Regions from separate parts of the Shewanella sp. GutDb-MelDb genome, predicted to be linked through region 2. Evidence: riboswitches for the same ligand, from Rfam matches in the RefSeq annotation. Region 2 holds a riboswitch; the other holds the start of a gene.
The links. Region 2 has a riboswitch for lysine ahead of lysC (lysine-sensitive aspartokinase 3). Riboswitches for the same ligand answer to the same signal wherever they lie in the genome.
Positions count from the first base shown of each region.

Region 1: another riboswitch for lysine. It lies ahead of CXF82_RS04330 (Na+/H+ antiporter NhaC family protein); the one in region 2 lies ahead of lysC (lysine-sensitive aspartokinase 3).

Region 1 is NZ_PJBM01000129.1:347-11,367, forward strand. It holds gene CXF82_RS04315 (M3 family metallopeptidase) at 139-2,286, shown strand; gene CXF82_RS04320 (thymidine kinase) at 2,480-3,058, opposite strand; gene CXF82_RS04325 (M3 family metallopeptidase) at 3,458-5,593, shown strand; gene CXF82_RS04330 (Na+/H+ antiporter NhaC family protein) at 5,693-7,264, opposite strand; lysine riboswitch at 7,344-7,565, opposite strand; gene CXF82_RS04335 (electron transfer flavoprotein subunit alpha/FixB family protein) at 7,762-8,685, opposite strand; gene CXF82_RS04340 (electron transfer flavoprotein subunit beta/FixA family protein) at 8,685-9,434, opposite strand; gene CXF82_RS04345 (H-NS histone family protein) at 9,774-10,166, shown strand; gene CXF82_RS04350 (amidohydrolase family protein) at 10,329-11,021, shown strand, end outside.
Region 2 is NZ_PJBM01000234.1:43,183-54,203, reverse strand. It holds gene CXF82_RS14545 (DUF3293 domain-containing protein) at 1-364, shown strand, start outside; lysine riboswitch at 443-622, shown strand; gene lysC (lysine-sensitive aspartokinase 3) at 805-2,169, shown strand; gene CXF82_RS14535 (succinylglutamate desuccinylase/aspartoacylase family protein) at 2,202-3,311, shown strand; gene CXF82_RS14530 (S8 family serine peptidase) at 3,654-7,442, shown strand; gene asnC (transcriptional regulator AsnC) at 7,507-7,968, opposite strand; gene rluA (bifunctional tRNA pseudouridine(32) synthase/23S rRNA pseudouridine(746) synthase RluA) at 8,058-8,735, opposite strand; gene CXF82_RS14515 (hypothetical protein) at 8,907-9,197, opposite strand; gene CXF82_RS14510 (class I SAM-dependent methyltransferase) at 9,225-9,764, opposite strand; gene CXF82_RS14505 (hypothetical protein) at 9,739-10,149, opposite strand; gene CXF82_RS14500 (2-hydroxyacid dehydrogenase) at 10,612-11,021, shown strand, end outside.

The DNA.
Region 1 (11,021 bases), on a different contig from region 2:
TCCTATTATTACAGCACAATATTAATTGAAACTTAAAATTTGAGTTTGATGTTAGTTAGATCCACTTGGTATGGTGGTATTCGCTACTCATAACAATTAGTCAATAAAATGCAGTGCGTTATCACAAAGGGAATCTCCATGCGTAAGTCTATCCTCACTACGGCTATTTTGGCCAGTTTAACGATCACAGGTTGTTCAGAAGTCTCTGGAAGCAAAGATATTACTCCACCAGCTATGAACGCAACAGAAGTCAGTAACACACAGGTAGAAGTGAGCAATGTATTAATGCGTCAGAGTCGTTTGCAGTATCAAGCACCAGAGTTCGATCAAATCTCCTTCGCTGATTATGCTCCCGCCTTTACCCAAGGGATCGCTGACCATGATGCCGACATTGCTAAAATAATGAACAATAAGCAAGCGCCAGGATTTGACAACACCATAGTGGCGATGGAAAAAGCAGGCAGCTTACTAACTCGAGTTTCTAAAACGTTCTTTAATCTTGCCAGTGTTAACTCTTCCGATAAAGTACAAGCTTTAGAAGCAGAGTTAGCCCCGAAGTTATCGGCACATTGGGACAATATCTATCTAAACCCCGAACTGTTTGCTCGTGTTGAAGCTGTGTATCAGTCACGTAATACATTATCCGCTACGGATAAGCGTTTAGTGGAATTCTACTACCAGAATTTTGATCGTGCTGGTGCCAAGTTATCAGATGCAGATAAAACCACAATGCGCGACCTCAATGGCCAGCTGGCCAGCCTGACTACCGCGTTTTCAAAAAACGTGATGAACGCATTTAAAAATGAAGTGGTTATCGTCACCGATAGAGCCGAGCTCGATGGTTTGTCTAACGCAGAAATCGCGACCTTAGCACAAGCAGCTAAAGACGCAGGCAAAGAAGGGTATTTAATCACCCTAGTCAACACCACTCGCCAGCCTATTCTTTCTAGCCTCAATAACCGTGCATTGCGCCAGCGTATATGGGAGACCTCTTCAAATCGTGCAATGGATACCAACGGTCCCAATATTATTAAACAATCGCACCTGCATGCCGAGAAAGCGGCGCTGTTAGGCTATGACTCATGGGCGGCCTATACCGTTGCCGATCAAATGGCTAAGACTCCTGCCGCCGTGTATAACATCTTAGATGATTTAGCCCCTAAAGCAGTTGCAAAAGCGAAGCAGGAAGCTGCCGATATTCAGGCCGAAATAGCTAAAACCGGTGCGGAATTTGAGCTTGCTCCCTGGGATTGGGCTTATTTTGCCGAAAAAGTACGTAAAGAAAAGTATGACTTGGACCAGAGCCTAGTCACTCCCTATTTCGAGTTTAACCGTGTACTAAACGATGGCTTGTTCTTTGCGATGAAGAAGCTGTACGGCATTACGGTTAAACCGCGTACAGATCTACCCGTGTGGAATGAAGATGTGTCAGCTTACGAGATTTTCAATAAAGATAATTCATCCATCGGTATCTTCTATCTCGATCCCTATGCTCGAGAAGGAAAGAGTGGCGGCGCATGGATGGATGAATTTGTAACGCAAAGCGGTTTATTAGGCACTAAACCCGTTGTCTATAACGCGCTCAACATTCCAAAGCCCGCATCGGGCCCAACCCTGATGACCTTCGATGAAGTGACCACCATGTTCCATGAGTTTGGTCATGCCGTTCACGGTTTATTCTCTGATGTGAAATACCCTAGTTTGGCTGGTACAGCCACCCCACGCGACTTTGTCGAGTTTCCATCTCAAGCCAATGAAGACTGGGCTATCAATCCACAGGTTATCGCCAACTATGCCAAGAATTATCAAACCGGTGAACCTATTCCAGACGCGCTGTTGTCTAAGGTATTAGCGGCAAGTAAGTTTGGAAAGGGTTTTGATACCACTGAATACCTCGCTGCTGCTATTTTGGATATGGAATGGCACTCAATTTCAGTGGATACTAAAATTGATGATGTCGAAAAGTTTGAACATCAAGCGCTAGCTAAACACGGTATCGACTTTTCACCGGTGCCTTCGCGTTATAAATCAGCGTACTTTAGCCACGCTTTTGCTGGTGGATATTCTGCGGGTTACTACGCCTATCTATGGACCGAAGTCTTTGCCGCTGATGCATTCGATTACATGAGCCATAACGGCGGTTTGTCATTGGAGAACGGTAACAAATTCCGCGATAATGTACTTTCTAAAGGTAACAGTGAAGATTTGATGCAAGACTACATCAAATTTACCGGCAGAAAACCTAGCGTAGATGCTCTACTCAAGCATCGTGGATTAGTAGACTAACCTTGCTGGTTATCCTGACGTCTGCGAACATTGAATAGCGATTCAATCCTTGTGAGTCTAACAATAAGCGGCAACCTTAAAGCTTGCCGCTTTTTTATGGCTAACAAATGTTTAAACAGACACAACAAAAAAGCCAGTGGCGGTTAGCGACTGGCTTCTAAAGGGTCTCAATTGATGTTAGAACAACAAGAGGTTAATCCCAGATAAACTCTCTGAAGTGTTTACGGCAAACCGACTCGTAGCTTTCATTACCACCAATAGCGACCTGTTCACCCTCTCGCATTGGCTTGCCATCATCATCTAGACGCACCACCATATTGGCTTTACGACCGCAGTGACAAATCGTTTTCAGCTCGACTAACTTATCAGCCCATGCAAGTAAGTATTGGCTACCCGTAAATAACTCACCTTGGAAATCGGTTTTAAGGCCATAACACAGCACTGGGATATCCAGAATATCAACCACATAAGTAAGCTGCTTGACCTGCTCTTTACTTAAGAACTGAGATTCATCGATTAAAATACAGTGCAGCGTTTGCTCATCGTGAGCCGTGTTGATCATACTGGTTAAATCATCACCACTGCCAAATACTTGCGCTTCGGTCTCAATGCCAATACGCGAGGACACTTTACCTACACCATATCGATTATCGATTGACGCTGTCATGACTAAAGTATTCATACCGCGTTCACGGTAATTATATGAAGACTGTAATAGTGAAGTCGACTTACCGGCATTCATTGCCGAATAATAAAAATAGAGTTGCGCCAAACCAAGAGTCCTTAAGGATGAATTCGTTGTTAGTCTAGCATTGTTCGCTAACAGAAATCATCCACAACCCACGATATAGTGAGGCTGATCATCCGTTATGTTTATCACTGGTTTTATCACTCTACGCAGCGTAACCGTCTAGACAATAGCGGCAAGCTAGCGAGTTAACACCAATTTTAAAGCCCGCTTATCTCAACATAATTTGGGGCAAGATTAACCACATCCCCCCAGTCTGCGTTTGCCATACAAAATGACCCTTTCAAATCCATATCTATCGTCATGAAAGACACCAAACACAAAATCAATTCCCCCATTCTTAAGCATCAGTTAACAAACAATTGCTAATGTCACTTACAGACTCATCAGAAAAAATAACTATAATTAGGGAATTATCACTCGATGCATAAAACACTCATCGCAGCCGCTATTACTGCAACGCTCGCATTAAGCGCCTGTTCAACGACTAAAAATGATCCAACGGCAGCGACTATGATTCAGACTCAGAATCCTTTCTTACAAGCCAGTGCCTTACAATACCAAGCACCTGATTTTAGCTTGATTAAAGATGAGCACTTTGCGCCAGCACTCGAACTAGGGATCAGTGAGCATTATCAAGAGATCCTCGAAATAGCGAATAACCCAAATGCTGCAACATTTGAAAATACCATCGTTGCGATGGAGAAAAGTGGCGAGCTGCTAAACCGAACCTCTAAAGTGTTCTATAACCTGACGGGCTCAAACAGCAACCCAACGTTACGCCAAGTACAAGGTAACATGGCGCCGAAAATGGCAGCGCATTCAGATAATATCAATCTCAATCCAGCGTTATTTACTCGCGTAGAGAGTATCTATAACAGCCGAGCTGATCTTAACTTGTCAGCAGAGGCTAACCGCTTAGTTGAGGTTTACTATCAGCGTTTTGTTCGTGCGGGCGCTAAGCTCAACGATAATCAAAAACAGCAGATCCGCGCATTAAACGAAGAACAATCAACGCTCACCAATGAATTTGCTCAGCGCTTAATGAGACTGACCAAAGAGATTGCGATTGTTGTAGACAATAAAGCTGAACTTACGGGTTTATCTGATAGCGCGATTCGCGCCGCGGCGGCAGATGCTAAAGCTAACGGCCACGACGGTAAATACCAACTCAATATCACTAACACTACGCGTCAGCCTGTGCTGACCCAGTTAGACAATCGCGAACTGCGTCAGCAAGTGTGGCAAGCCTCAGCTAATCGTGGTCTTGAAGGCGAAAACGAAACGGCCTCTTTTGTGGCTCGTTTAGCGCAACTGCGAGCAGAGCGCGCTGAACTGCTTGGATTTGATAGCTGGGCTGATTACCGCCTTGCGCCACAAATGGCCAAAACGCCAGAAGCCGTTTACAAGATGTTCGGCTCTATGGTGCCAGCCGTTGTTGCCAACACCAATAAAGAAGCTGCCGACATTCAAGCCATGATAGGCAAAACAGGCGCTGATTTTGAACTTGCCCCATGGGACTGGGCCTATTATGCAGAGCTTGTGCGTAAAGATAAGTATGACTTAGACGCTAGTGCTATTCGCCCCTATTTTGAGTTTGACCGCGTGTTAGAAGACGGCGTGTTCTTCACCCTTAACGCGCTTTATGGTGTGAGTTTAACCCCGCGTCCAGACTTACCGGTATACCACCCAGATGTTAAAGCCTATGAGATGTTTGATGAAGATGGCACTAGCTTAGCGATTTTCTACGCCGACTATTTTGCCCGTGAAGGCAAACGTGGCGGCGCTTGGATGAGCTCGTTTGTGACCCAATCTGAGCTGCTAAATAGCAAGCCTGTTGTGGTTAACGTAATGAACATTAAAAAAGCCCCCGCGGGCGAGCCGACCTTTGTTAGCTATGATGAAGTCACCACCATGTTCCACGAAATGGGTCACGGCACTCATGGTATGTTCTCTAAAGTCACCTACCCGACGCTTTCGGGCACTGCGGTTTCACGTGACTTTGTTGAGTTTCCATCAACTTTCGAAGAAGATTGGGCTGCGCACCCTAAGGTGTTAGCCAACTACGCCAAGCATTATGAAACCGGCGAGCCTATTCCTGAAGAGCTACTTAATAAGTTGCTTAAATCGCGTAGCTTCAACCAAGGCTTTGATACACTTGAATATATGTCAGCCGCCCTGCTCGATTTAGAGTGGCACTCACTTAAAGCTGATGCGCCACTGCAAGATGTCGCCAGTTTTGAAGCTGCGGCACTTAAAAAGCACGGCGTCGACTTGCCTGCAGTACCACCAAGATATAAGTCGACCTACTTTGCTCATGCGTTTCCTGGCGGCTATTCAGCCAGTTATTACGCTTACATGTGGAGTGAAATTCTAGCTGCAGATGCCTTTGCTTACGTGCAGACCCAAGGTGGATTGAATCGTGAAATAGGCATGAAATTTAGAAAAACTATTCGAGAGGTCGGCAATACTATTGCACCAATGGATGCCTACAAAGCCTTTAGAGGTCAAGAGCCAACCACTGAAGCATTGCTTAAGCGTCGTGGCCTAAACGACTAAGGCTTAAATCGTCCCCACAAAAAAGCCGTTCTCAACTGAGAACGGCTTTTTAATGCCTTACGATAAGCGCAATCAACAAACTAACGGCTTATCACTTAGCTAAGCCGTGATCCCCTGACGAGATTTAATCCGCAGTATTATCACGCTAATCACAAACAGCACACTACAGGTCAATAAGCCGGCATACACTGATTCAGTGAAACCGAGTACGATGTAACCGCCTAGGCTAATACCTGCGACAATCAGTGCATAAGGTAACTGCGTCATCACATGGTCGATATGATGACAGTTTGCACCGGTTGACGACAAAATCGTGGTATCAGAAATAGGTGAACAATGGTCACCAAACACAGCGCCCGCGAGCACAGCTGCAAGCATTGGCAACATCATACTCGTATGACTGCCCATCGCCATATCAGCGGCAATGGGTAACATAATACCGAATGTGCCCCAGCTCGTTCCAGTCGAGAACGCTGTTAAGCCTGCCAAGATAAAGAGGACAGCTGGCAACATCGCAAACGGAATATTACCGGTCGCTAAACTTGCCATATACTTGCCAGTCTCAAGCTGACCAATAACGCCTGAAATCGTCCAGGCAAATACCAATATATAGATTGCTGGCAGCATAGACTTAATGCCTTCGACCAAGCCTTTAACGATCATCTTCTTATCTACACCTTGGTAAATAATAAGCGCTAGCGTCACGGCTAAACCAATTAAAGCACCAAAGAATAGTGATGAGCCAACGTCAGTATTTTCAAACGCGCCAATCAGGCTGAAAGTTTCGTTTTTAGCGGCAAGCGCATCACCACCACTACTGACCATAAAGTAGAATGTGGCAAACACCAGTACCGTAATAGGCAAAAACAAACCGATGATTTTACCCGTATCAGCTTCTGGTAATCCAGAGCTAGCACCAGGTGGTAATCCTTTAGATTCATCATAAAGGCTACCTTTTTGTGCATTAAGCTCATGTTGACGCATAGGACCGATATCAAGTCCCATTAGTGCGACACACAGTAGCAGTAATAACGCGAAAATAGCGTAGAAGTTCATCGGGATCATCTGTACAAACGTGCTCAAATGTCCTGTATCAGTAAATCCATGTGCTGTTAATATGCCACCAATCAAGGCAATAATGTACGCGCCCCAGCTCGATACTGGAGATATCACACAGATAGGTGCAGCCGTTGAATCCAGTAGATAAGCAAGCTTACTACGCGAGATATAGTAACGGTCTGTTAGCGGTCTTGCGACGCTACCCACCACTAAGCTATTAAAGTAGTCATCAATAAACACCACACAACCAAGGAACATGGTTAATAGCTTGGCATCACGCTTATTACGGATATGCTTGCGTGCCCACTCGGCAAACGCCCGAGCCGAACCGCTCACGGTAATGAGTGCGGTGATCATTCCAAGCACAATCAGGAAGCCAATAATATATAGGTTCCAGCTGTTGAGTGCGCCATCATCCCACACCAGCGACATGACTTTTGTGCCCACGTATTGGGCAGTGTTTGCGGCAGAGAAATCTGTCAGCAGTAGCGCACCCAGTAGGATCCCCACCCCAAGAGAAAGTAAAACACGACGGGTTAACATCGCCAGTACGATTGCCACTACCGGAGGCAGCAACGAAAGTGCCGAATCGGCATAACTTAAAATTGTCATTTAATTATTATCTTCGTTAAGTACGAATGGAGGCCGACTGAACTGGTGGGATATAGCATTGAGAGCTGATTACACCTGTCCTATCAGTAGCGCTCCACAGTAATATTAATGTTCGACATCAATATAAAATCTTCTTATCTTCCCGATAAGAAATACTATGGCAGTGCTGTTCCTATTTGGTAACAGCCCCAGCAACAAGCCTCGATATGCTATGTCACTTCGGCATCAAATCCTTTCTCAACAAGTCATAGGCATCACCCTACTTATTGGTACTAATATTGAATGCACCTCTACTTCTAAGGACGTTAAATAGACTGAGCTAATTAACGTGAGTGACATAAAAACATAAGCGGCTTTAGGGATGCTACCCTAAAGCCGCTTATCGTGACACAGATCGCAAATATTACCAACTCGAACACATGGCCGATAACAGCCTAGTAACCTATTGAAAACAACTTGGCGGTTATTAGTTTGTCACGGCTATAATGGCTAATGAGTTACAGCAGTTCTAAAAGCTGTGGAACCGCTTCAAATAGATCCGCTTCTAATCCATAATCAGCAACCTGAAAAATAGGCGCTTCTGGATCTTTGTTGATAGCCACAATCACTTTTGAATCTTTCATGCCAGCTAGATGCTGGATAGCACCCGAAATACCGACAGCAATGTACAAGTCTGGCGCAACAATTTTACCTGTTTGACCCACTTGCAGATCGTTAGGTACAAAGCCTGCATCGACTGCAGCGCGTGATGCACCCAGTGCACCCCCTAATTTATCAGCAAGTTGCTCTAGGATGCCGAAGTTCTCACTGTTGCCCATTGCTCGGCCGCCAGACACGATAACAGAAGCATTACCCAATTCAGGGCGCTCTGATACCGTTAGGCTTTGAGAGATAAACTCAACTTGAGGTGCAACCTCTTGTGTCAGTGTCACAAGCTCTGCACTACCATCGCTTGCAACCGCATCAAATGCACTTGAACGTACCGTCATCACTTTTTTGTCATCCAAGCTCTGGACTGTGGCTAACGCGCTACCCGCATAGATAGGGCGGACAAACGTATCGCTACTCACCACTGCGATCACTTCTGAAAGCTGGTTAACGTCGAGTAAAGCTGCAACGCGCGGCAATACATCTTTACCATGGCTTGATGCCGCAGCAAGAATATGCTCATAGTCAGCTGCAACGTCAGTGACTACATCGGCAGTATTTTCTGCCAGGCCGTTGGCATAAACGGCAGCATCGGCAACTAAGACTTTGCGTACGCCATTGAGCTGTTGTGCACTGCTCACCGCATCATTACAGTTGTGACCGATGACTAATACATCAATGTCGCCACCAATCGCTTGACCGCAAGCAACCACTTTAGCGGTATCCAGTTTTAAACTGGCGTTATCGTGTTCTGCTAATACTAAAATTGCCATTAGATCACCTTCGCTTCATTCTTTAACTTTTCAACCAACTCTTCTACAGAAGACACCATCACACCCGCGCTACGCTCAGCGGGCGGAGTCACTTTAAGGACTGTCTGGTGAGACTTTAAGGTCACATCGAAATCTGCAGGAGTCAGTGTTTCAAGTGGCTTACGTTTAGCTTTCATGATGTTAGGCAATTTTGCGTAACGAGGTTCATTTAAACGTAGGTCGGCGGTAACCACTGCTGGTAAAGGTAGCATCAATGTTTGCAGGCCACCGTCAACTTCGCGAGTGACCGTAAGCTGGTCTGCATTCATCTTGATTTCAGAGGCAAACGTTGCTTGTGGCATTTTGCCAATAGCCGCTAACATTTGACCTGTTTGATTGTTATCGCTATCGATGGATTGCTTACCCAAAATAACTAAGTCGACTTGCTCTTTTTTCTGTACCGCATGTATAAGCTTAGCCACAGACAAAGGCACAAGGTCTTCATCAGTCAGAATATGAATAGCGCGGTCAGCACCTAATGCTAGCGCGGTTCTCAATTGCTCCTGCGAAGCTTTTGGGCCAATACTCATGACGATCACTTCAGAAGCACTTCCCGCTTCTTTTAAACGAACGGCTTCTTCTACTGCAATCTCACAAAACGGGTTAATCGCCATTTTTAGGTTTGCGGTATCGATACTCGTATTGTCAGCATTAACCCTGACCTTTACATTGGCATCGACGACACGTTTTACTGGCACCAATACTTTCATAGGGCTTCCTTCTTACGTCGCTTAATGAACGGGATTATGCGAATAGCTACTTATATATCAAAGCAACTATTACAGAAATTAGAGTTACTTTACGTGCTGTTGACGTTAACGTCAACATGCAGCCGAACGACTGTTCACATTAATCTAAATAGATAAGCAGTAATTGACCGATATTGATAACATTTGAGAAATATAATCACTGTTATTACAAATTAATCTTAATTAATATATTTTATTCTCAATTAAATTGAAATTTTATTTGATCCTTATCGAAATAGTTCCTATTATTTGTGACAGAATATAAAAATACTTTTCTATCTTAATTGGACATCTATCACTATGAACGAATTTTTAGATATATTGACCCACGGTCGTCGTTTTAAAGCTGCGGTTAAAGAGTTATCTCTTGAAGAGTTAAAAGATCTTGGTGTAAAGCTCGAAAAAATTATCGAAGAAAAAGCATCTCAAGCTGAAGCAGAAAGTGAAGCAATGGCTGAACGTAATGCTAAAATTGAAGAAATTCGTCAGCAAATGGAAGCGATTGGCTTATCAGTTGACGATATTGGTGGTGTAGGCATTAAAGCAGCACCTAAGAAACGTGCTCCACGTCCAGCTAAATACCAAATTGAAGTCAATGGTGAAATGGTTCAGTGGACTGGCCAAGGGCGTATGCCAACCGTATTCAAGAATGAATTAGAAAAAGGTCGCACAATGGAAGACTTTCTTATATAAGTTTCCATTTACTTCCTATAAAAACCCAGCGCTTGCTGGGTTTTTTTGTTAATACTCATCACGTAATCACATTCGACGTTACAATTACCGCTTAGTAATTGCTATTAAGTTAAGGTATTCTCACACTTCCCCCCTACTCTTCTAACAAACATAAGTACGATAATGCATAATCATAAAATAAAAGCCCTTGTCGCTCTACTTAGTGCGTTAACCAGTCATGGCGCACTAGCCAATGACCAATTGACCGATAACACACCAAAAATCACCGCATTAAGTCATGCAACCCTTATGCTTAAACCCGGTGAAATACTGAAAGATGCCACACTATTAATTGAAAATAATCGAATCAAGTCGATTATCAAAGATAATGACATTCCCGAAGGTGCGCTCGAAATTAACTTAGCAGGTCATATTATCTATCCAGGTTTCATTGACCCATTTACTGAATATGCCATCGAGTATGAAGCAGAAAGTGGAGATAGCAGTGATCCGGTTTATGAAATAAAACGCATTGGGGGTAACGCAGAGAATGGCGCGATTCATTCAGAAAAAGAATGGTTCAATTATGTGTATCCAGATAAAGAGCAAGCGGGGAAATGGATTAACAATGGCTTTACAAGTGTCCAATCTAGCTATTTAGATGGCATTTTTAGAGGCCGTGGAGTCAGCTTATCTTTAGCAGACAAAAAAGCAAACGATATTATATACAAGGCTAAAACAAACCAATTTATGGCATTTGATAAGGGAACCTCTATTCAAGACTACCCTCAGTCATTAATGGGAAGTATGGCCCTTATTAGACAAACGTTTTCAGATGCTCGTTGGTATAACGACAATATAGGTAAGAGTTCCAAT
Region 2 (11,021 bases):
ATTGTCCTCTAAAATATCTTTTGCAATCATCACTGCACACAATCCAAGAGGTAAGACGCTTACTCCTTGCCAAAATCGACTGCTAGATCGAAAGCTGCAGCAAGCTATCCTCATGTTACGTCGACCCTATCGAGCGATGGTGGGGGCATCGCAAGATCGTAAACACATGGAAAAGAGCTGGGCGGTGTCGACCGATAAAGTTTCAGCAATCGAATTAGGGTGTCAGTTCAACCAAAACGCTATCTATTACGTAGAAGATGATCAGTTGCAATTGGTCCCATGCTTATTGTCAGGGCAGGAAACTTCGCTCGGCGCTTTCTCGCCGCGGGTCAACGTGGTTCATGAATTTCCAGACCGGGTGTAATTCTTAAGTTGTATAAATTTCGTTTGACTTGAACGTGTTATTTATATACTTTTTACTCTCTTGGTTTGTGTACAAATTGAGTACAGAAGAGGAGCGTTAACTAGGTAGTGAATGAAAGGGGACCAAACCCCATTGACCATTCATGATGGAGATTAACGCCGAGATACTAAAGACGTTTTGGCACTGTCTTATGTATTGGTCGTTCAGGCTGAATCCTGACGATTGTCACCTATATTATGGTGGAGAGCTTCTGGTGACGATCGCTGTTTCCCATCTCTGGGGTGCATATCTTAGCACCAGGCTCTTCGAACGAAGTTAGTTCGGAGCTTATTCATGTTAGTTTTTCTCTCAGTTTTTATACCTGTTTCTATATCAGTATCTATATTAGTTTTTAACGATATCCAATCGACATTGTGTTCACTCCATGTGGAGGCATCTTTATGTCCGTAATTCATACGTTAACCGTTGCTAAGTTTGGCGGTACCTCTGTTGCAGATTACGATGCTATGCATCGCTGTGCGGATATCATCATCAATAACACCGCCACTAAAGTTGTGGTGGTGAGTGCTTCTAGTGGGGTGACTAATAAACTCGTTGCGCTGACCCAAGCTACAACAACGGATGAATATCGTAAGCAGTTAATTAAGCAGATAGCTTCTATTCAATATCAAATTCTCGATAGATTAGGGAACCCAAGTGATGTTGCTGCCAAAATTGATGCGGTACTCAGTCATATTTCAGATCTAGCTGAACGTCTAGTGCTAACTCGCCATAAGGCTGTTGTTGATGAGCTGTTGTCTCAAGGCGAAATGTGTTCATCGATTTTTTTTGCTGCAGTATTACGAGAAAAAGGCGCTTCGGCCTCAGCATTTGATGTAAGGCAAGTGATGCGTACGGACAGTCACTATGGCCGTGCCGAACCACAAATTGAGGCGATATCTGAGCTTGCAGCGCTGTATTTAACCCCTCTATTAGCATCGCAAGTGATCGTGACTCAGGGGTTTATTGGTGCCGATGCTGAGGGGGCTACAACGACATTAGGCAGGGGCGGCAGTGACTATTCCGCTGCTCTACTTGCAGAAGCACTGCGTGCTACCTCGGTTGAGATTTGGACTGATGTTGCTGGGATCTATACTACGGATCCAAGACTGGCCCCGAATGCTAAGCCTATACCTGAGATAAGTTTTAATGAAGCGGCAGAGATGGCCACGTTTGGTGCCAAAGTGCTGCATCCTGCCACTATTTTGCCCGCAGTACGCCAAAAAATCCAAGTCTTTGTAGGATCTAGCTGGGCACCAGAGCAAGGAGGTACCTGGATCCGACATCAGGTGTCTGACGAGCCAGTTTATCGCGCAGTTGCCGTAAGACGAGATCAAACATTATTGAATCTGCACAGCTTGCAAATGCTACACGCACAAGGCTTTTTAGCGGAGACGTTTGCAACGTTGGCACGGCATAAAATCAGTGTTGATCTCATCACCACCTCTGAAGTGAATGTGGCGTTAACACTCGATAAAACCGGCTCTGACTCGAGTGGTAACGGTCTGTTAAGTGAGCCTTTACTGCAAGAACTCTCTCAGCATTGCCGCGTGCGGGTAGAAGACGGTTTGGCATTAGTGGCTGTGATTGGTAATAGAATCGCTTCAACGGCGGGGGTATGTCGCCGGGTGTTTGAAGTATTAGAGCCGCATAACGTTCGAATGATCTGCCAAGGTGCGAGCCCTCATAATCTGTGTGTATTGGTTGAAGAGGCAGAAGCTGCAGATGTTATTCGTGCTTTGCATGAAAACCTGTTTGAATCTTAATTACTGTTTACCCAAGGAATAGACTGTACATGATGCAATTTACCCAATCTAGCTTAATCGTCGGAGAACTGGCGACGGGGCAAGAGTTGAGAGTGCCTGTGTATCATCTGGCCGCAAAAGATCCATCTGCGCCAAAAGTGTTTTTGCAAGCGAATGTTCATGGAGCAGAAGTGCAAGGCAACGCAGTGATATTCCAGCTGATGAAACAGTTGGAAGCTATGGATGTTCGGGGGGAGATCACCTTACTGCCGCTGGCAAATCCATTAGGTATCAATCAAAAGAGTGGTGAATTTACGCTAGGCCGTTTTGATCCTATCACCGGTGTTAATTGGAACAGAGAATATTTAGATCACCAGATAGATATCCCAAATTGGTACTCAGAGCATTGCCATTTAAGTGATGAATTGCTCAACCAAGCCTTTAGGCTACAGCTTATAGCGTCTTGCCAGGCTCACTTGGCGAACCCTTGGGGGGTGACAACGGGTAAAAGACTGGCTATAAGCTTACAAATGTTGGCGCATCAAGCGGACATAGTGATTGACCTACATACCGGGCCTAAGTCTTGTAAGCATCTTTATTGCCCTGAATACGCACAAAGTTCGGTTAAATTCTTCTCGATCCCTTATAGCTTAATTATGCCTAATAGTTTTGGTGGCGCGATGGATGAAGCCGCATTCTGTCCATGGTGGGAGTTGGTGGAGTATGCCGCAACACAAGAGCGAGAATTGAATGTAGCAGTGTCGGCTTTTACATTGGAACTGGCGAGCCAAGAGCGTATCGATATGGATGACGCCCGAGAAGATGCACTGGGGATTTTAGCCTATTTGAGTCATCGAGGCGTGATGGCCGATCAAGTGGCTCCTGCGGTAATGGCACGTTATGGCTGCTTACTGAAAGACTACAAAAAATATCACTCACCGAAAGGCGGTATGGTTGAGTATTTAGCGCAACCCGGCGAACCGTTAAAAGCTAATCAACCTCTGGCCAATATATTAAGGCTTGATTGTTATGGCACTGAAGAGGAGTTAACCCCGCTATACCTCGAACAAGATTGTGTGCCCATCCTCCACTTTGCTTCTGCTTCAGTCTATCAAGGGACTGAGCTATACAAGCTGATGACCAATGTGTTTGAGCTAAATTAAAGCTCAGGTTTTTATGAAAATAAATCTGATATCCATTTTTTGTTTATACTCTAAACCTAGCGATTATCTTCGATTAGTAGTTCGTTATTTATACGAAACTAGTATTAATAGGTTAGTTATAAGTAATGTAATGTTTACAGCTTGGTTTCTTTGTGTTCCCACTTGTAATACTTGTTAATTAAATGTTTGCCGCTTTGTTTTTATTATGTTAATAATGCTCCCCCCTCAGTCGAATATGCTACAGAAAGTTATTTGGCGTTAACTTTCCTCTTGTTGGAGAGTAGGGACCATAACAAAGCAGGATATAACAAAAAATACTTTTAAGTATTAAGGAATTGACAAGTGAAAACCAAAATCGCAATTGCAGTATCTACTGCGCTAATCACCATGTCAGCGAGTGCGATCAGTGCGCCGTCTGACTACAATATTACTCTCTCAAAATCAGCGGAAGCTAGAGTTCAAATTAAGAACGTAGATTCAAAGTCATACGCTGAAAATCAAATTGTTCGTAATAACGCTATTTTTACACCAGAAGCTAACTTAGGCTCAGGTGCATATCGATACTTTGTGCGTTTGATCGAAAATCCAGTAGCGCTTTATCAAGGCGGTATTGCGGGATATAAAGCGACATCTGTTGAGAAAGTACAAGGCAAAAATAGAAAGTTAGATGTTACGAGTGCCAATGTAAAATCTTACCGTTCATTTCTGAATTCACGTCAAGACAGCGTGATTCAGAAAGCCACTGCTGCACTGGGTGAGCTAAATGTAAAGCAAAGAACTACATTAGCGTACAACGGTCTAGTCGTTGAAATGACTCAAGCTCAAGCCGCTAAGTTAGCTAATGTTGCAGGAATTGCTAACATCCAGCGCGAAATTCTACGTAAGACAATGACTGACTCTGGCCCTGCGATTATCAAGGCACCAGCAATCTGGAGCGGAGAGGCTACAGGTACTGAAAGTAAAGGCGAAGGAATGATTGTTGGTATCATTGATACCGGTATCAACACCGACCATCCTTCATTTGCCGATGTTGGTGGCGATAAATATGATCACTCAAACCCATGGGGACCAGGCGTGTACTCTGGCGATTGTGCTGGTGATTTCGCAGAGCTTTGTAATGATAAGCTGATTGGTGTTCATAGCTGGCCAGCAGTGACTGATGGTTATTTAGACTATGATATTGATGTCCCTGCTAACGGTGAAGATCATAATGGCCATGGTTCTCATACCGCGGGTACTACAGCGGGTAACGTACTTGTAGACACCAATGTCCCTGACGTTGATGGTGGTAATACTGGTGTCGTATTTGCTTCAATGTCTGGAGTTGCACCGCATGCGAATATCGTTTCTTACCAAGTATGTTTACCTGGTGAAGATGATGATGTTGGTTTTGCGGGTTGTTTACCGTCGCTAACAGTACTAGCAGTGGAGCACGCAATTGAAAATGGTGTTGACGCGCTAAACTATTCAATTGGTGGCGGTTCAAGTAATCCATGGAACGATGCCGATGCACTAGCATTCCTTTCAGCTCGTAAAGCAGGTATCCATGTTGCCACTTCTGCTGGTAACTCAGGTCCTGGTCCGGAAACAGTGGGTTCACCAGGTGATGCTCCTTGGTTAACGACGGTTGCTGCTTATACTCATGATCGTGACTACTCTGATAAAAATATTGGTGCGTTTTCGGGGGGTGATACAACTGCACCCGGTGAGCTTACTGGTAAGTCTATGACGGGCGCATTCACTGGTACTCTTGTTTATGCTGGCAATTTTGAAAATAGCAATGACCCAGATGGCGATCCAGCTCAGTGCTTAGAGCCGTTCCCTGCCGATACTTTCGCTGACAATTCAATTGTTGTTTGTGATCGCGGTGCAATTGCTCGTGTCGATAAAGGGCGTAACGTCCTTGCTGGTGGCGCTGACGCATTAGTGCTGGCGAACCTTCAAGGTGGTGCTGCGAGTGTTGTAGCTGATGCACATGTACTTCCTGCAATCCATATCGATGCTAATAAAGGCGATGAGCTAAAAGCATGGATGGCAAGTGGCGCTGAACATACTGGTACTATTACAGGTACTGAAGTGATACACGATGAAAAGCTTGCACGTATCGCTGCTAGCTTTACTTCTCGTGGTCCAAACAAATCTGTTCCTAACGTGATTGCTCCATCAATTGCCGCACCGGGTGTGAGTATTTTTGCAGCTTATGCAAATGACCAGTCTGATGCATTTAAGCAAAACCCAGATCCAAGCGATTACGGTTTTCTAAGCGGTACGTCAATGGCTAGCCCACATATTGCGGGTTCGTTAACATTGCTAGCAAGTATTCATCCTGAGTGGACGCCTGCTGAAGTTCAATCTGCATTGATGATGACTGCAAATCAAGACACACTAAAAGATGATGGCGTAACACCGTCAGACTTCTTTGATATGGGTGCAGGTTATGCAAACTTAGAAGCTGCAGCCAAAGCAGGCCTTGTCATGGACGAAAGCTATGTTGATTATGTAAAAGCGGACCCAGCTCTAGGTGGTCAGCCTTCAGAAATTAACTTAGTCACAATGGCAAATGCAAAGTGTGTTGGCGAATGCAGTTGGACACGTACTGTTAAAGCAACAAAAGATGGTACTTGGACAGCAAGCACTATGGGTGTCACTGATGGCCTAGTGCTTTCAGTAATGCCTGCGTCTTTCGAGTTGAAAGCGGGTGAAACACAAGAGCTAACAGTAAAGGCTGACGTATCTGCAGCAAGTGCTGGTTGGAACTTTGCCAATATCAAGCTTATGGCAGACGGTATGCCTGAAGCGAAATTGCCAGTAGCAGTTAAATCACATGGTGATAACCTTCCTACAAGCCTTGCTATTACAGCAGGTCGTAAAGAAGGAAGCATGACTTATTCTGGTTTTGTTTCAAATGATCTATCGAACATTAAAGCGGGTGTTTATGATAAGTCTACTAACTTAATCGAACCTGCTACATTGAACGTTGCTGAAGATGGATTGGATTATGTTGGGCTTACTCTTCCTGATTTAGCTAACGTTATCTTCTCAACTTCTTCTGAGACAGCGCCTGATGTTGATCTTCGTATTTTAGATGCTACGTTTACGAAAATTGGCAGCAGTGCGGGTCCAAACTCAGATGAATCTGTCGCTTTCACTAACCTCCCAGCTGGCGATTACTACATTGTCGTTGATGGCTATAAAGCATCTACACCAGGCGGTTCTGATGACGTTGTCGTCAGTATCACTTCTGTTTTAGCAACTGATGAATCGCTAAGCGATGATGTATCAGTGTCGGTTGAAGAGTCAGATGGTGAGTTTAGCTTAACATTTGATTGGGATACTGATAAGAGCTCTGCAGGTATCTTGATTTTAGAATCAGGTGCTAGTGCTAATGCGATTCAATTGCCATATAGCATTACTCGTAAGAATGATGTTACTCATATGGCAAACCTGTCTGATGCAATGCCAGCAGGAGTTGCAAGCCGTGTTAGCTTCGATGTTGAACCTAATTTCAGCGACGAAGATAAAGAGTATACATTTGCTGCATTAATGTCAGCAGGCCATAAAGTTGCTAATATTTCAAACGATGGTAAACAAGAAGGAAATACAATTTCTTGGACTGTTGTTCAAAAGGCAGCTTCTGGCGAAAACATGTCAGTTGGATTTGACTTAATTCCGACGAAAGCGGGTTCGGCTTATGCACTTAAGCTAACCAATGGCTTTGACGGTGATGAAGTTGAAGAGCTATTTAAGTTCGGCGTTACTGAAGTGGCTCCTGTCGCTATTGCTGATTCACCTAGCTGGGTTGTAGAAGGTGTTAGCGTTAATATGAGTGGCTCTGCATCACATGATGGTAATGATGATGAATTGACTTATAAGTGGTTACAAACAGGCGGAGCAACAGTCTTGTTTGATACTGCAGCTGAGTCTTTCATGTTTGAAGCGCCTCAAGTTGGTAGCCAAGGTGATACTTTATCGTTTGAGCTAACGGTATCAGACTCAAATGGTAATTCAGACACTGCGACAACAGTTGTATCGGTTACTCAGGCTGAAGAACTTGATAAAGGTGGTTCTTTCGGTTGGTTAGGACTATTGCTTCTACCTGTTGTATGGATTCGACGTAAATTGAAGTCATAAGGTTTAAAGGTATTTGAATAAAAGGCTAACGTGAGTTAGCCTTTTTTATTATTCGACTTTTAAACTAAGGCTTTACAGCTCTAACGATTGGGTTTTGTAGGCTAATGAGGGTTTCGGTAGATTGGATTTCATCAATCGATTGAATGCGATTAATGAGTACATGCTGCAGGGCATCGATAGATTGGCACATCACTTTGACAAACACGCTGTAATTCCCCGTAGTGTAATACGCTTCAACCACTTCCTCTAGCGCATTTAACTTTGAAATCGCGGCAGGGTAATCACCCGCACTTTTCAAATTAATACCGATAAAACAACAGACATCATAGCCAAGTGCTTTAGGGTTAACCGTAATTTGTGCTCCTGTGATAATTCCGGCTTGTTTCATTTTTTCGACGCGAACATGGATGGTGCCAGCACTCACACCAAAGCGTTTGGCAAGCTCAGCAAAGGGGGTTCGCGCTTCTTTCATCAGTGCAGAAAGGATCTGGTTGTCGAGTGAATCTCTTTGAAATGAGGTTTCCATAATAAATACGCATATTTTTTAAAGTGAATTAAAACAATTTACGTATTTTTATATTGATAATCTAGTCTTTTCAGTATTTCCCTAAGGATTTACTGTTCTGCTTCCGCCGACATAAAAGGTGTTTCACAGCTAAATGTCATTGGCTCTTTCGAGTATGGATGAGTAATGGTTAGCGATTGGGCATGCAGTAATAAGCGTGGTGCTAAACGTTTTGCTAAAGGGTCCGCGTAGAAGTTATCACCCAAAATCGGATGACCTAGCGCCATCATATGCACTCGTAGCTGATGAGAGCGACCGGTGATGGGGGTGAGCTTTACCAGTGTTGAGCGCTTGGCACGGCTGATAACCTCATAATGAGTTTGTGATGCCTTGCCAATTTGATGATCAACCTTTTGCTTAGGTCGATTAGGCCAGTCGCAAATCAAAGGTAGGTTAACAGTGCCAGTGTCGGCTTTTACATGACCTGCAACGCGCGCATAGTAAGTTTTTGCGGTTTCTCTGTCTCTAAACTGTCGCTTTAATTCAGATTCAGCGCTGCGCAGCAGCGCTACCACAATGACGCCTGAGGTGGCCATATCAAGTCGATGCACTATCTTAGCGTCTGGATATTCGGCGAGTACACGGCTATAGGTACTATCATGATGTTCAGCCGCGCGACCAGGCACCGACAATAAGCCTGAAGGCTTGTTGAGCACCATAATATCTTTGTCTTGGTGCAAAATGTCGAGCCAAGGCGATGTGGGCGGAGCATATACGAAATCAGTCATGGTAGAACCTTTTTAAAAATGCGCCGCAAAGATACCTCTTTGGCTGTTCTCCATGCAAGCAGATTCACCCTGAAATATCATAAAGGGGTCATAATACGCAGATATGTAGGGCATGGCTGTGCTTGAGGGGCGTTAACGTAACAGTACCGATTGACGCCAAAGGAGGAAGGCTTAAGAGAACCCATGACCGTTGACGTGCATGATGCAAAAAGTCCATACCACGAAGGCAAGTGAACAATGCACGAGTGCATAGAAAGATTGATCGAGTCGGCCCATACTTCTGGCATCCCATATAAGTATCAGGTGCAATAATATGACCAGTGGAAATAGGGCTAATAGTGGATAAAGGCTATAGGTACTGGCATCACCAAATACTAAGCGACTTAATAGTGCCCATACAACCATGGCCCCGGTAATAATCGGAGGTGCAGCAACGCGGTAGTGTTCAGGGTATGGAAACATAAATTGCTATCAATCCTTTAGCAGTGCTTACAGAGGTTTTTGCGCGATTATCTGCGCTTTATAACTTGCGTTGGTTAATTCACCAAGCAGACCCTCAGAGTAATGTAGGCAGCGCCAGTTAGCAAATAAAGCTTTCAATTCACCGGTTTTTAATAAGAAATTTGGATTGCGTGGTCTACCGATGGTGGCTTGTTGGGTGGTAAATGTTTCGTAGATAATGAGGCCTCCAGGCTTTATAGCATCCATTATCTGTGAGAAGAGTGGCCGGTGTAAGTAGTTAAAGGCCACGATTACATCATAAGTGTTAGCAGGCAGAGTGTGCGCGTCGTCAGCTTCTAGATCCCATTGCAATAACTCGACTTCTGCAGTGTTATCACTCAGCTGAAGCCTGTTTAAATCGCGATCTAAATAGGTAACGTGGCAACCTTGCTGCGCAAACCAGTTGCCATTTCGACCGGTGCCACAGGCTAAGTCAAGCACATGGCTACTGGCGGCGACAAAGTCTTTTAGTTCAGTAAACTGGCTAATTAGCGGTGCGGCATTAGCCTTTAACTTCTTTTTTTCCATCAATTCTGCGTCCGTGTACGATTGAAAAGTGTCTGAGGCTTGCGGGCCCGTGGGAGACAATAACCGACAATAACACAACCGTGATCAGCAGTTCAGGTTTATAAGTGGCAAAAGGGATGAATAGGCAGAGCAGTCCTAGTTTAACAACTGTGAGTACACCTTTTAATTGAATGAGCCAGCGCCAGTCACGAACGACTTCCCACAACATCATTGCGGCCCCCGTGCTCATGGCCATAATCCAGTAAACGAGCCATTGATCTTGGGGGACGTGCATCAAAATGCCACCGCCCGCACCCGTGACCCCTAAAATATGGATGGCACGTAATGTGGTTTTGGAAAAACGTTGGACCAAAAATTGTTTTTCTGAGAGTGCTTTTCTAGCCATAATAAATTGCGTGCTCCTTTCTATTTAGGCAAAGCTTATCAGTAATTGCCCTAAAGATAAGCTGAGATTGATCACAGCTTGATTATCGCGATCAATCACAAGCTGATCTTATAGCAATTGCTATTTCTAAATGGCTTGGATATCAGTTTTAAGGCATAACATTGAACATAATAAATGTGAACTAACGAGCAATACTGCCGAATGTATAGTGATAACGTACTGCTACTTGCTTAAATCTCTACGGATAGCTAACAATTCATTGCTACATCAATCCTAAAGGTTTAACACTGGCGCAGTCCTCTGCCTGCGGTTAAACATGATTAAGCGGGTAAGCGAGCTGTCAGGAGCTCGCTTTTATTTATCTGCCTTTTAAAACACATTTAAGGGCTCGCGCGACAAAGTTCCCAATATCACATAAACTTACTCTCCATATTATCTACTTATTTTGGATAAGGTTCTGCAATGAAAATCGGTTTTTTTAGCGCTAAGCATTACGATATGCAGCATTTTGACCGCACCAATAGTGCATTCGGTGCTGATATAGAATATTTTGATTACCGCTTGTGCATGCAAACGGTAAAGTTGGCCGCAGGCTTTGAAGTGATCTGTGCTTTTGTTAATGACTCTCTTTGCGAAGAGGTTTTGGTGGAGCTGGCAAAAGGTGGCACTAAAATTATTGCGATGCGTTGCGCTGGCTTCAACAATGTTGGATTGGAAGCAGCAGAGCGTTTAGGTATGAAAGTGGTCAACGTTCCTGCGTATTCGCCGGAATCAGTCGCCGAGCATACCGTTGCCTTGATGCTGACTTTGAATCGCAAAATTCATAAAGCTTACCAACGTACCCGTGATGCCAACTTCTCACTAGAGGGCTT